3 regions of the Pseudoalteromonas sp. A25 genome follow, and region 2 is predicted to be linked to each of the others. Evidence: predicted binding sites of a transcription regulator. Region 2 holds the regulator's gene; each other region holds the start of a gene.
The links. The regulator MetJ, encoded in region 2, represses methionine synthesis genes. The targets are predictions, from matches to a motif close to TAGACGTCTAGACGTCTA.
Positions count from the first base shown of each region.

Region 1: GDK41_RS13605 (methylenetetrahydrofolate reductase) is a predicted target of MetJ. The motif match lies at 2,006-2,023, and genes of this name have one in related genera.
Region 3: metK (methionine adenosyltransferase) is a predicted target of MetJ. The motif match lies at 2,112-2,129, and genes of this name have one in related genera.

Region 1 covers NZ_AP021846.1:3,157,487-3,161,782, reverse strand. The annotation lists gene GDK41_RS13610 (DEAD/DEAH box helicase) at 1-958, shown strand, start outside; gene GDK41_RS13605 (methylenetetrahydrofolate reductase) at 1,005-1,961, opposite strand; gene GDK41_RS13600 (M16 family metallopeptidase) at 2,226-4,296, shown strand, end outside.
Region 2 covers NZ_AP021846.1:3,568,887-3,573,182, forward strand. The annotation lists gene metL (bifunctional aspartate kinase/homoserine dehydrogenase II) at 1-468, opposite strand, end outside; gene metB (cystathionine gamma-synthase) at 473-1,696, opposite strand; gene metJ (met regulon transcriptional regulator MetJ) at 1,984-2,304, shown strand; gene GDK41_RS15500 (sulfite exporter TauE/SafE family protein) at 2,383-3,336, opposite strand; gene rpsQ (30S ribosomal protein S17) at 3,970-4,227, opposite strand; gene rpmC (50S ribosomal protein L29) at 4,227-4,296, opposite strand, start outside.
Region 3 covers NZ_AP021846.1:914,981-919,276, forward strand. The annotation lists gene GDK41_RS04135 (AraC family transcriptional regulator) at 1-814, shown strand, start outside; gene metK (methionine adenosyltransferase) at 860-2,011, opposite strand; gene tkt (transketolase) at 2,280-4,271, shown strand.

The sequences.
Region 1 (4,296 bases), 410 kb from region 2:
CACACAAAGTTACGGGCAATATACCGGGCTGAAAGTCGCTTGCTTGTATGGCGGCGCTAAAATTGGGCCACAAGAAAAGGCCGTTAGAGCTGGTGTTGATGTGGTGGTAGCAACGCCAGGGCGATTGTTAGATCACTTAATAAAAGGCACTTTATCACTTGGTGACGTGAAACACTTAGTTTTTGATGAGGCTGACCGAATTTTGGATATGGGCTTTATTGGCGAAATAAAGCGTATTATGCGTCATTTGCCAGCAAAGCGACAAACATTGCTGTTTTCTGCCACGATAGATGAACAAGTACAAACACTCGTTAAGCAGTGGCTAAATGAGCCAAAACGCATCAGCATAGATAAAGAAAACAGTGCGGCGCAAAAAGTAGAGCAAGTATTTTATGCAGTTGATGAAGACAGAAAGCGAGAGCTGATGTCTTATCTGATTGGAAAAAATAACTGGCAGCAAGTATTAATGTTCACTCGTACCAAGAGTAAAGCCGATGAGTTGGCCAAAGAGCTTAATAAAGATGGCTTGGCAACGTTGGCTATTCACGGTGATAAATCGCAAGGCGCCAGAGATAAAGCGCTGAGTCAGTTTAAAGCAGGTAAAACGAGAGTGCTGGTCGCAACGGATGTTGCAGCCAGAGGCATAGATATTATAGATTTAGATTATGTGATCAATGCAGAGCTGCCATATGTTGCGCAAGATTATGTGCATCGCATAGGGCGCACAGGGCGTGCAGGTAAAACAGGGCATGCGATTTCGTTAGTGAGCATTGATGAGCAGTGGTTACTAGAAGAGATAGAGGTGTTATTAGATGAGCGCCTCACGCCACAATGGTTGCCAGGCTACGAGCCTGATCTGACTAAAGAGCCCAAAGACAATCGTAAAAATACGAATAAATCACGAAAACAAAGAGATAAGAAAAAAATATTAAACAAACGCTCATCAAGGCGTAGGTAATAAAGTGTTGCCACTAAAAAAAGCACCTAAGGTGCTTTTTTGCGTTTTAAGCAATCTGCTTTTCGGCAAGTGTCAGTTCCATCGTGGCTTTGAGCAAACGATATAAATTGATTGAAGCATCAATTTCTTCTTTGCGGTTGGTTAAGCTTTCGATATTTAGCCCAAGAGGCACGTTCAAATGTGCACAGCTTTTTAAAATCTGGTCGAGGCTTTCTTTACAGATCCGAATCGACTCACTCAAAGAATTGTCGGCATCTAAAATACGCCATTGGGTTGCTTCTGGGACTGATATGCCAAGCCACTGCATAAACTCAAGTGTCTTTTGCCCACCGCACGGTGTAAAAGTTAAGATAATGCGCTTGGGTGTTTGTCCTTGTTGGCGACAAGAGCGTGCATAGCTGGTGATCAAATCAACGGTGGCTTGTGCATTATAAACCGCCTGAGAGATAAAAAACTCACACCCTTGTGTGGTTTTGTCTAGCAAACGCTCGTGCTCATTGCGCTTACTAGCATGACGCTCTGCAATCGTGACACCACCGAGAAAGAACTCATCTTTATGCTCGCTCAGTGCCTGATAAGCATCTGATAGGCTGAGCTTAATGTCGCCTTCAGATGAAGGGCTCCCCACAAGTACTAAGTTTTTTAAACCGAACTGATGTTTAGTGTTGGTTAACCATTCACTGAATTCACTCGCTTCACGTTGTGCAACGCTTTTGTAAGTGATCACATCTAAATTAGATAATTTATGAATTAGTTGGCTGTACTCACATGGGTCAACGGTGTGTTTAAACGGAAACGGACGAGGCACTTGAGTACGGCTACTTTCATCTTGAATATCGTAGATAACCACGCCATCGTATTCGATTTCGTGTAAACGAGCGAGTAGTTTTGTCGCGATGTTTTCAAGCTTTTCTTTGTCAGTGCCAACTTTTGGTGGCGTTGTTCCAATTAGGTATACCCCTTGGTTGGGGTCTAGTATTTTCTCTTGCAGTGATAACGCCATGATCCTCATCCCAGCTCAATGTATGTCGATAGGGGATAATATAGCAGCCATTTAGACGTCTAGATAGATTTTTTTAGTGAAAGATATTCAATTAGTATGAATTAATTTCAAGTTGAAGCGCTTTTTAAGCGGTGTTCACACAAATTTATTTACATAATTTTGTCTTAAGAAGCGCCCTTGGCCTTGAAAAGTAATGCATAATGGCTCAGCTTTAATCGTCTTTTGATTACAATAGCGTGATTAATAATAAACTCAGGGAACACTATGAAATTTCAACTTTTGGCAACAAGCCTAGCGGTAACACTTGCGCTAACGGGGTGTGTTAGCAACGATCAACAGGGTAAAACTAACCAAATACAAGCCCAGACGAATGACAAAGTATTTTCACAAGATTACCTGTTAGAAGAATTAGATAATGGCCTGAGGGTGATGGTAGTTAAAACTGATTACCCCGACGTGGTATCTGTACAGATCCCCGTATCTGTTGGTTCGCGAAATGAGGTTGAGGCCGGCCGTACCGGTTTTGCGCACTTCTTCGAACACATGATGTTTAAAGGTTCAGAAAAATACCCACAAGATGTGTATGCAGATATCTTGAAAAATTCAGGGGTCGATAATAGGGCCTATACAACCAATGATTATACAAATTACTATTTGAGCTTCTCTAAACAGCACTTAGACAAAGTATTAGAAATAGAAGCCGATATTTTCCAAAATTTAACCTATACCGAAGCGCAATTTCGTACAGAGGCACTGACGGTTAAAGGCGAGTATTTAAAAAATAACGCGAATCCAATTCGCCAATTACTCTCTGCTGTGCGTAAAGAAGCTTTTGACAAGCATACCTATAAACATACCACAATGGGTTTTTTTGAAGACATAGAAGCCATGCCTGAGCAAATGAGTTATGGGCAGACATTTTTTGAGCGCTTTTATAACCCAGAATATGTTTCGTTAGTCATTGTTGGTGATGTTGATCCACAAAAAACCATGAATATGGTGAAAAAGCACTGGGGTAATTGGGAAAAAGGCAATTACGTGGCGGAAATTCCCACTGAACCGACACAACAAGCACCTAAATACGTACATAAACAAAGTGAAGGTTTACCGGGTCATTGGTTGCTAGTGTCCTATAAAGGCACCGCATGGCAGCCAGAGCGTAAAGACCGAGCGGCACTCGATTTAATCTCGGACCTATACTTTTCTAAAACGTCTGAGCTTTATCAGCAATTAGTTGTTGAGAAGCAGGTGGCAAGCCAAATGTTTACATACAACCCTGAGACAAAAGATCCGGGTTTATTACACGTATTTGTAAAAGTTGAAAATGAAAGTGATTTGGCAATGGTGCGTGATGCTATTAATGAAACATATGCAAAGGCACGCACTCAACTTGTTGATGAGGATAAGCTTGCAGCATTAAAATCAAATCGCAAATATAGCTTTATTAACGAGTTAGACTCTTCACAAGCAATAGCCTCTACGCTTGCACAGTACATGCATTTTGAAAGAGATCCTGAGGTGATCAATCAACTTTATGCTACTGCTGATGCTATCACCGCTCAAGATATCCGAGATATTGCAAATAAATATTTTGTCGATTCAGCTCGTACCACTGTGACTATGTCAGCGTTGGCGTCAATTTCTGGATTTGACAAAGAAGTGTCTTTGAAAGCTTTAGTAGATAAAGTAAGTCAGTCCAAAGAACGTCATTTTACGGTATTAGATAAAACCAACAGCTCACCGTTGCTCGATCTTAATTTATTGTTTTATACGGGCGCTGCAGCCGATCCTGTAGGTAAAAAAGGTCTGGCCGCAATGACTGCTGCAATGATTGCCAATGGCGGCTCGCAGAGCAAAAGCTATAAAGACATTCAAAAAGCACTTTATCCGATTGCTGGGTCGTTTAGTTATCAAATTGATAAAGAGATGCTGTCATTGCGTGGTCGGGTTCACAAAGACAACGCTGCTCAATGGTATGCACTCGTTAGTGATCAATTATTGAACCCAGGGTTTAGGGAAGATGACTTTAATCGTTTGAAAAAAGAGATGTTAGACAACATCAAAGCCAGTTTAAAGTCTTCCAATGATGAAGAGTTGGGTAAAGAGGTGCTTTATCACAAGCTTTATCAAGGCCACCCTTATGAAAGCTATAATTTTGGTGATCTATCTGATCTAGAATCGTTAACTTTGCAAGATGTTAAAGCATTTTATAGTGCACAGTTTACTCAGGCGAGACTCAATGTCGGGATCACTGGCGCCATGCCAGAAGAAGTCAAAGCTAAGCTGCTTGTTGATCTTGCTCAGTTGCCAAAGGGAGATGAGCAGCGCTTAAACA
Region 2 (4,296 bases):
ATGCAACAACTGACCATGGTGTAACTTAAATAAATTGCGAGCATCAATATTCAAAGCTTTAGTACCCAGCTGTGTTAAGTAGCTCGCTAAGATCCGTGCCGACCACACTTCACCATGTGCCAACAAACTCGCTTCATGTAAGGTATTATGTTTACAGGCTTCACCGATCGCTTGCAATTCTTGTCGCAAGCACCCAAGCAAAGCACGCTGTTCATCTGCGTTCAGTAAGGCACAGATCAACTCAATTTGATGATTCTCAATTTGTAGCAAGATATCACTAAATCCTTGATTATCATCTTGCTGATAACTGTCCCAAAGTTTAACAAGTGTATTTGTTGTTTTTCCTGCGGCTGATACAACAACACAATCTTTAGCTTGGCACTGACTCAACACTATTTGTGCAACAGCTTGATAACGAGCAGCAGAGCTAAGACTCGAGCCACCAAATTTATGAACTACTTTTGTCATTCTCTTACCATAAGGCCGTGTGAGCCGGCGTTAGTTTAAATGTTTTACCATCGTCTGATGCGCTGCCGCTGCCCGCTTGTAGCTGAACAAATGCCTGCTCCAAATCACTAAGTAAATCTTGCACATCTTCAATACCTACAGAGATGCGGATCAGCGTATCACCTACCCCTGCCTCTAAACGAGCCTGCGGCTCCATACCAGCATGGGTCATTGTCGCTGGATGACAAATTAAACTTTCAACTCCGCCGAGTGATTCGGCCAAAGAAAACTGTTTTAGGCTCGTCAAAAATTTAGCAGACTCATTTAATCCGCCTTTAATATCGAAGCTCACCATACCACCAAAGCCCTCTTGTTGTTGTTTTGCAAGCGCATGTTGAGGGTGAGATGTGAGCCCTGGGTAATACACTTGACTAACATAAGGAGACTGTTCAAGGTATGTTGCAATAGTCATTGCATTTTCTTGGTGTTGCTTCAAGCGGACATTTAATGTCCGCAACCCTCTTAGAGTTAAATAGCTGTCAAAAGGCGCACCTGTTATACCAATATTGTTGGCCCACCAAGCTAGTTCTTCACCCAGTTCAGCTGTTTTAGCGATCACAGCTCCACCTACAACATCTGAATGACCATTTATATACTTTGTCGTTGAGTGCACAACAATATCTACACCAAATTTAATTGGGTTTTGCAGTGCAGGTGAAAGAAACGTATTGTCTGCAGCAACCAAAGCTCCCACTTCTTTTGCAGCCTCAGTGACCGCTTTGATATCTGTTAACCTTAAAATAGGGTTGCTTGGTGTTTCTATCCAAACGAGCTTAGGTTTTATTGTTTTTATTTGCTCGTAACTTGCAGCTTGTGTAAGGTCAAGTACTTCTACTTTTAGCAACCCGCGCTTCTGTAAAGATGTAAATAGACGATAACTGCCACCATAGCAGTCATGAGGGATCACCAAGGTATCATCGTGATTCAACAGCTGTGTTACCAAATGTACTGCTGACATACCCGTTGCCGTAATTATCCCTCTTTCACCCCCTTCAAGCTGCGCAAGAGTTTGCGCTAAAGTGTCTCTATTAGGGTTACCGCTACGACCATAGTCATAGGCACGCTTAGTATCGAAATCGGCGAACGAATAGGTCGTCGACAAATATAGTGGAGGCACAACAGCACCATGATGCTTGTCAGCTTCGATACCATGACGCACTGCAATCGTCGATTTTTTACATTGACTCATTTCATCACCTAGATAATTGGATGTTTAGACGTCTAAAAGGTTAGATGATATGAAAAAGGAAGTCAAAACATTTATACTTCTAAATGGCTATTTAACTAGTATTTGACTATCTTTTTTAAACCGATAAAATTTCGCCACCTAACTAAATTAGTATTGCTAATAAGACTGCACTTTTGAATAAACTATAGCGATAGACTTATCAATATAGTTTATCGTGGAAAGTTCACTGATTAAGTTTACGAGTACAGTCTTATTGGCATTTCAAACACTGAGGCAACAACAATATTATGGCTAAATGGAATGGTGAATATATTCACCCTTACGCTGAGCACGGTAAGAAATCTGAACAAGTAAAAAAAATTACCGTCTCTATCCCGTTAAATGTACTTAAGGTTTTAACTGACGAACGCACGCGTCGCCAAGTTAATAACTTACGTCATGCAACCAATAGTGAGCTATTATGTGAAGCCTTTTTGCATGCATTTACAGGTCAACCATTACCCAGTGATGAAGACTTACGTAAGGATAATCCTGAAAAGGTACCTGAGGAAGTGCGTAAGATAATGGAAGATATGGGACTAGAAGTGCCAGTGATCAACGAAGAGTAACATACCTAAATACAGCCATGAATGTTACTCATGGCTGACTTACCTAATATGTTACCCGCTCTTCTCTAAGAAAGATGCTTATAAGTTACGTTTGTTTATCAATACCGTTTTTATTTTTAATGACAAAGCTGCGGCCACATAGATTAATAAACAACTAAGTAGAATGATTTTGACAGGATGAAGAGGTAATAATAGAAGCGTGCTGACCGACTCTACTAAAATCACCAAAATCACAAAACTTAAGATATATGATGCTTTCAACCTTGTTAATAGATAGCCACCTAATGGCGCTCCTAAAGCCACAACTGGTGCAGCAAAAAACCAACTGTTAATCACAAATTCTGATGGCTGTTTACCTAGAATAAAAAACAAAACCGCACCAAGCTGGGCATTCAAAGCCATGAATGTCACTGTTGTGGGTATCATTTTCCTAGCATGGATCCCAAACAGCAGTACAAAATAAAAGAATAATACAGTATCAGCCCCCGAGCCTAAGTAACCGGTTATCATTCCACCTGAAAAAGTGAGTAGTGAAAAAATAAGGTGTTGTTTTCTCTTACTGAGGTCAAGAACAAGCGTTTTTTTATCATGTATGAGTAAAGTAGCAACCAGTAACAAAAAGCAACTAAATGAGTACTTCAGTAATATTCCGTCTGTAACTGAAAAGGTCACGGCGCATAACTGACCTACAAAGGCATAGCGCATACCTCGAGCAATCGAAGTCCAGTCGATAAAAACCCGCCTACTAATAAAGTAGAGAGCGGCAAAAGCCATTCCGACCGATTGTATAAAAAGAGAAAAAACGCGCGCCTCATCAGCGCTTACTTGCAATACCTTGGTGAATACTGGGAACGCGACAGCTCCACCACCTAACGGTGTAGAGCCTGCGACAAAAGAGCCAAAAAGCATAGTCAGGCTGGTTTTCCAGCTAGATAACAACGCTGTCATATCCCACAACAATAAAAATGCAATTAACCAGACACCAGCGCCAAAGAGCAAAGTCAGCCAAAAAAGATTGCTGCGGTAGCGCATAATAAGAACATCTCTTTAAAAGTTGGTATATATACTCTGCGCCTAATCTAATCAATCAAGCACGAAATTGAGTATATTTTACACTAGCACTACCAATAACCACACATATAGTTTCACGTTATGCCCATTCCTTAAATAGATGTTCTATTTTTCGATATGGAAACCTTACGATAACTAAGCCCTATTTCGTTATTAATAAAAACTTTTAACGTAACTAACGCCAAATTGAATACCAATTCACTTATACCAATTGCATTAAATTGGTGATCAGATATTGCGACAGATAAATGGCTTAGTAACAAGGCAAATATTTCGCTATGTAGTTATTCTACATGAGAAATATTTAACGCAGTTAATGAGTTATTTAGCTCGCTAGAATGATCAATGTATTAATAAAATTGGTATTAATTAAGTGATCTCTTTTTAGGCGATAAAATATATCGGTAGCAAGACAAAAATATCGCTATGCAGTTGTTCTACATGAGCAGTTTTTAACGCAGCTTGTGTTAGGCTTTATCCCTCAAAATGATTCTAGGTTATTACGAACTGGCCTAATCCCCTTAAAACGCAAAAAGCCCCGACCCAAGGGCCGAGGCTTTTGAAAACAAAGTTTAATCTAGTATAAAACTAAAATTAAGCTTGCTTTGGACGTGAAACTACTTCAACTAAAGTCCATGATTTCTTTTTAGAAATCGGCGCACATTCACTGATAGTAACTGTATCGCCTGCTTTAGCTGTGTTGCTTTCGTCGTGTGCGTGCAACTTAGTTGTACGCTTGATGAATTTACCGTAGATCGGGTGCTTCACCTGACGCTCGATTGCAACAACGATAGATTTGTCCATCTTGTCGCTTAGTACACGACCTTGAAGAGTACGGATCTTATCGCTCATTATGCACCTGCCTTCTGGTTGATAACCGTTTTAACACGCGCAATATTGCGGCGTACTTTTTTCAGCTCG
Region 3 (4,296 bases), 1.2 Mb from region 2:
TCCACTTTGGGGGTTTGAACTAGGCAAACAAATAAATAGTGCACAATATGGCTTGTTGGGGTATCTGGCTGAATCATCAGCCACGTTGCAGCAGGCTTTAGATGCTTTGTTGGCTTTTGACAAAACGGTTGCTGACATTGGCATTTGCCAGTTTGTTGCTCAGAAAAAGGTGGCCAGTATTACTTGGCAGCCTTATGAAAATAATCAGCATGCTATTTTACGTAACATGACTGCTTGGGTGGCGATGGTTAGGCATATGACGGGTCAGGAATTGTCACCTTGTCGTGTTGAGTTCAATCTTGTATTGACGGACAGTCAAAGAGCAAGGTTGCACGATTGGTATGGCTGTGAAGTGATAGCTAACGCCATTAGCAACACCATTCATTTTACTGCTCAGCTGTTAAATATGCCCATATTAACGCGTAATGAGTTAGTCAATGCTAATTTATATCCTGCAATTCGGGATCTGCAAAGAGCGTACGAGAGTGACCAAAGCTGGTTTGCCAAGTTACAGCCAAGTTTACATCGCTGTGATCTGCAGGATATGTCTTTGTCTAGGCTTGCTCAGTTATTAGGTACTTCTACTCGTACGTTACAAAGACAGCTTAAGCGTCATGGCGTGAGCTTTTCTCAGTTGCTTGAGCAAGAACGAAAAAGACGCTTTACACAGTTCTGTCAAGTCTTGCATAAACATGCATTGAGTGAATTATTAGGATATGCAGAGCAAGCGTCTTTAAACCGTGCGGTGAAGCGCTGGTATGGGGTATCGCCAAGCGAATATGTTCGCCAGCGAAAAAATAAAGAAGGACATTAAAAAAGGTGCACTCGGCACCTTTTTATATATTTAAAGCGTATCGGCTTACAGACCTGCAGATGCCTTTAAAGCTTCAGCTTTGTCTGTTTTTTCCCAAGGGAATTCATCACGACCGAAGTGACCGTATGCAGCTGTAGGCTGATAAATTGGACGCTCAAGGTCAAGCATAGTTAAGATGCCGTATGGACGTAGGTCGAAGTGCTCACGAATGATTTCGATTAAACGTGCTTCTTCTAACTTACCTGTGCCAAATGTTTCAACGCTGATTGATGTAGGCTCTGCAACACCGATTGCGTAAGATACTTGGATCTCACACTTATCAGCAAGGCCAGCCGCAACAATATTCTTAGCAACATAACGTGCTGCATAAGCTGCTGAACGGTCAACTTTTGAAGGATCTTTACCAGAGAATGCGCCACCACCGTGACGTGCCATACCACCGTAGGTATCAACGATGATTTTACGACCAGTTAGACCACAGTCACCCATAGGACCACCGATCACAAAACGCCCAGTTGGGTTGATGAAGAATTTAGTGGCTGAAGTTACAAGCTCAGCTGGTAGTACAGGCTTGATGATAGTTTCCATCACAGCTTCTACTAAATCATCTTGTGAAATAGTGTCACAGTGCTGAGTTGATAATACAACTGCATCGATACCAACTGCTTTACCATTTTCATAAGCAAAGGTAACCTGAGATTTAGCATCAGGGCGTAACCAAGCTAGTTCACCACTTTTACGAACCTCAGCTTGACGCTGAACTAAACGGTGTGAATAGGTAATTGGTGCAGGCATTAAAACGTCTGTTTCGTTACAAGCGTAACCAAACATTAGACCTTGGTCACCAGCGCCTTGATCTTCAGGACGTGCACGGTCAACGCCTTGGTTGATGTCTGGAGATTGCTTACCTATGGTATTTAAGATTGCACATGAATCAGCATCAAAACCCATATCTGAGTGTGTATAACCGATTTCGCGTACAGTTTTACGTGTTAATTCTTCGATATCTACCCATGCGCTGGTAGTAACTTCACCACCAACCATAACCATACCGGTTTTTACGTAAGTTTCACACGCAACACGTGCTTTTGGATCTTGCTCTAAAATTGCATCTAGTACCGCATCAGAGATCTGATCGGCGATTTTATCCGGATGACCTTCAGAAACAGATTCAGAAGTAAATAAATGTTTTGCCATTATATTTATGCTCACAAATATTGCGCTTCACAAACTACGGAACAGCGCTAAAAAATTAAGAGGCGTATTTTAACGAAAAGTAAAGCATATGCATAGTTTTTTTACGCCTAGACGTCTAAATTAGTTGGAATGTGTTGGAAGGCCCGAAAAACTTGGCTTTAAGCGAGCTTTTCGGTCATTTATCATTGCAGTTTAGAGCAAAAATAAGTAAGAATGGGCACTTTCAAGACCCGCGCAAAAAATAAATGATTACAAGGTAGGAGAATTCATGCCATCTCGCAAAGAACTTGCTAATGCAATCCGTGTTCTGTCAATGGATGCGGTTCAAAAGGCCAAATCTGGTCACCCTGGAGCCCCTATGGGCATGGCGGACATCGCTGAAGTGCTTTGGCGCGATTATCTAAAGCATAACCCAAGTAACCCACAATGGGCTGACAGAGATCGCTTTGTACTGTCAAATGGCCATGGCTCAATGCTCATTTATTCTTTGCTACATCTAAGTGGTTATGATTTATCCATTGATGATTTGAAAAACTTTCGTCAAATGCATTCCAAAACGCCTGGCCACCCAGAATATGGCTATGCTCCTGGCATCGAAACGACCACAGGCCCTCTAGGCCAAGGTATCACTAACGCCGTAGGTATGGCGATTGCCGAGAAATCTCTTGCCGCACAGTTCAACCGGGGTGAGCACAATATTGTTGATCACTACACTTATACATTTTTAGGTGACGGCTGTTTAATGGAAGGGATCTCTCATGAAGCTTGTTCTTTAGCGGGGACGCTTGGTCTAGGCAAGCTTATTGCGTTTTGGGACGACAATGGAATTTCTATTGATGGTGAAGTGGAAGGCTGGTTTAGCGATGATACACCAAAACGCTTTGAGTCATACGGCTGGCATGTAATTGCAGATGTTGACGGCCATGATAGTGAAGCGATTAAAGCGGCGATTGAAGCGGCAAGAGCAGAATCAGACAAACCAACTTTAATTTGTTGTAAAACGGTTATTGGCTATGGTTCTCCAAATAAATCTGGTAGCCATGATTGTCATGGTGCACCGTTAGGTGATGATGAAATTAAAGCTGCACGTGAGTTTTTAGGTTGGCAGCATGACGCGTTTGAAGTGCCAGAAGACATTTATGCTAAGTGGGATGCAACTGCGCGAGGCCAGCAGCAGCAAAGTGAGTGGACGATTAAGTTTACTGAGTATCAAATAGAATACCCAGAGCTTGCAGCTGAGTTTGAGCGTCGCATGAACGGTGATTTACCGGCAAATTGGCAAGCGCATACTGAAGCTTACATCGCACAATTACAAGCGAACCCAGCGAATCCAGCGACACGTAAAGCGTCTCAAAATGCGCTGAATGCTTATGGACCTATCTTGCCAGAATTTATGGGCGGCTCTGCGGACTTAGCAGGCTCAAACTTAACATTGTGGGATGGGTCTAAAGGCCTAACGGCAGAAGACGCATCAGGTAATTATATCTTCTACGGTGTACGTGAGTTTGGTATGTCGGCCATTATGAATGGTATTGCCCTTCATAAAGGGTTTGTGCCTTACGGCGCGACGTTCTTGATGTTTATGGAATATGCGCGTAATGCTGTGCGTATGGCTGCACTAATGAAGCAACCTAGTATTTTTGTCTACACGCATGACTCAATTGGTCTTGGTGAAGATGGTCCAACGCACCAGCCGGTTGAACAAATTGCAAGCATGCGTTTAACACCAAACTTAGTGAACTGGCGTCCATGTGACCAAGTAGAGTCTGCGGTTGCTTGGCAACAAGCGATTGAGCGTAAAGATGGGCCAACATCTTTGATCTTCACTCGTCAAGGGTTAGAGCAACAAGCTCGTGATGATCAGCAAGTGCAGGCAATCAAAAAAGGTGGCTATGTACTAAGCTGTGATGGCAACCCAGATCTGATCCTTATTGCAACCGGCTCTGAAGTGCAATTGGCTGTTGATGCTGCAACTCAATTACGAGAGTCAGGCAAAAAGGTACGTGTTGTATCCATGCCGTCGACGGATGTATTCGACGCACAGTCAGCTGATTATAAAGAAAGTGTGTTACCAAGCTCGGTAACGCGCCGAGTTGCTGTTGAAGCAGGTATTGAAGACTACTGGTACAAATATGTAGGCCTAAATGGTGCGGTAGTAGGTATGAGTACTTTTGGCGAATCGGCACCTGCTAACGAGCTATTTGCGCACTTTGGTTTTACGGTTGAAAACGTAGTTGCTAAAGCAAACAACTTGTTTTAATTAGCTAATTTAAAGAAAAGAGCCC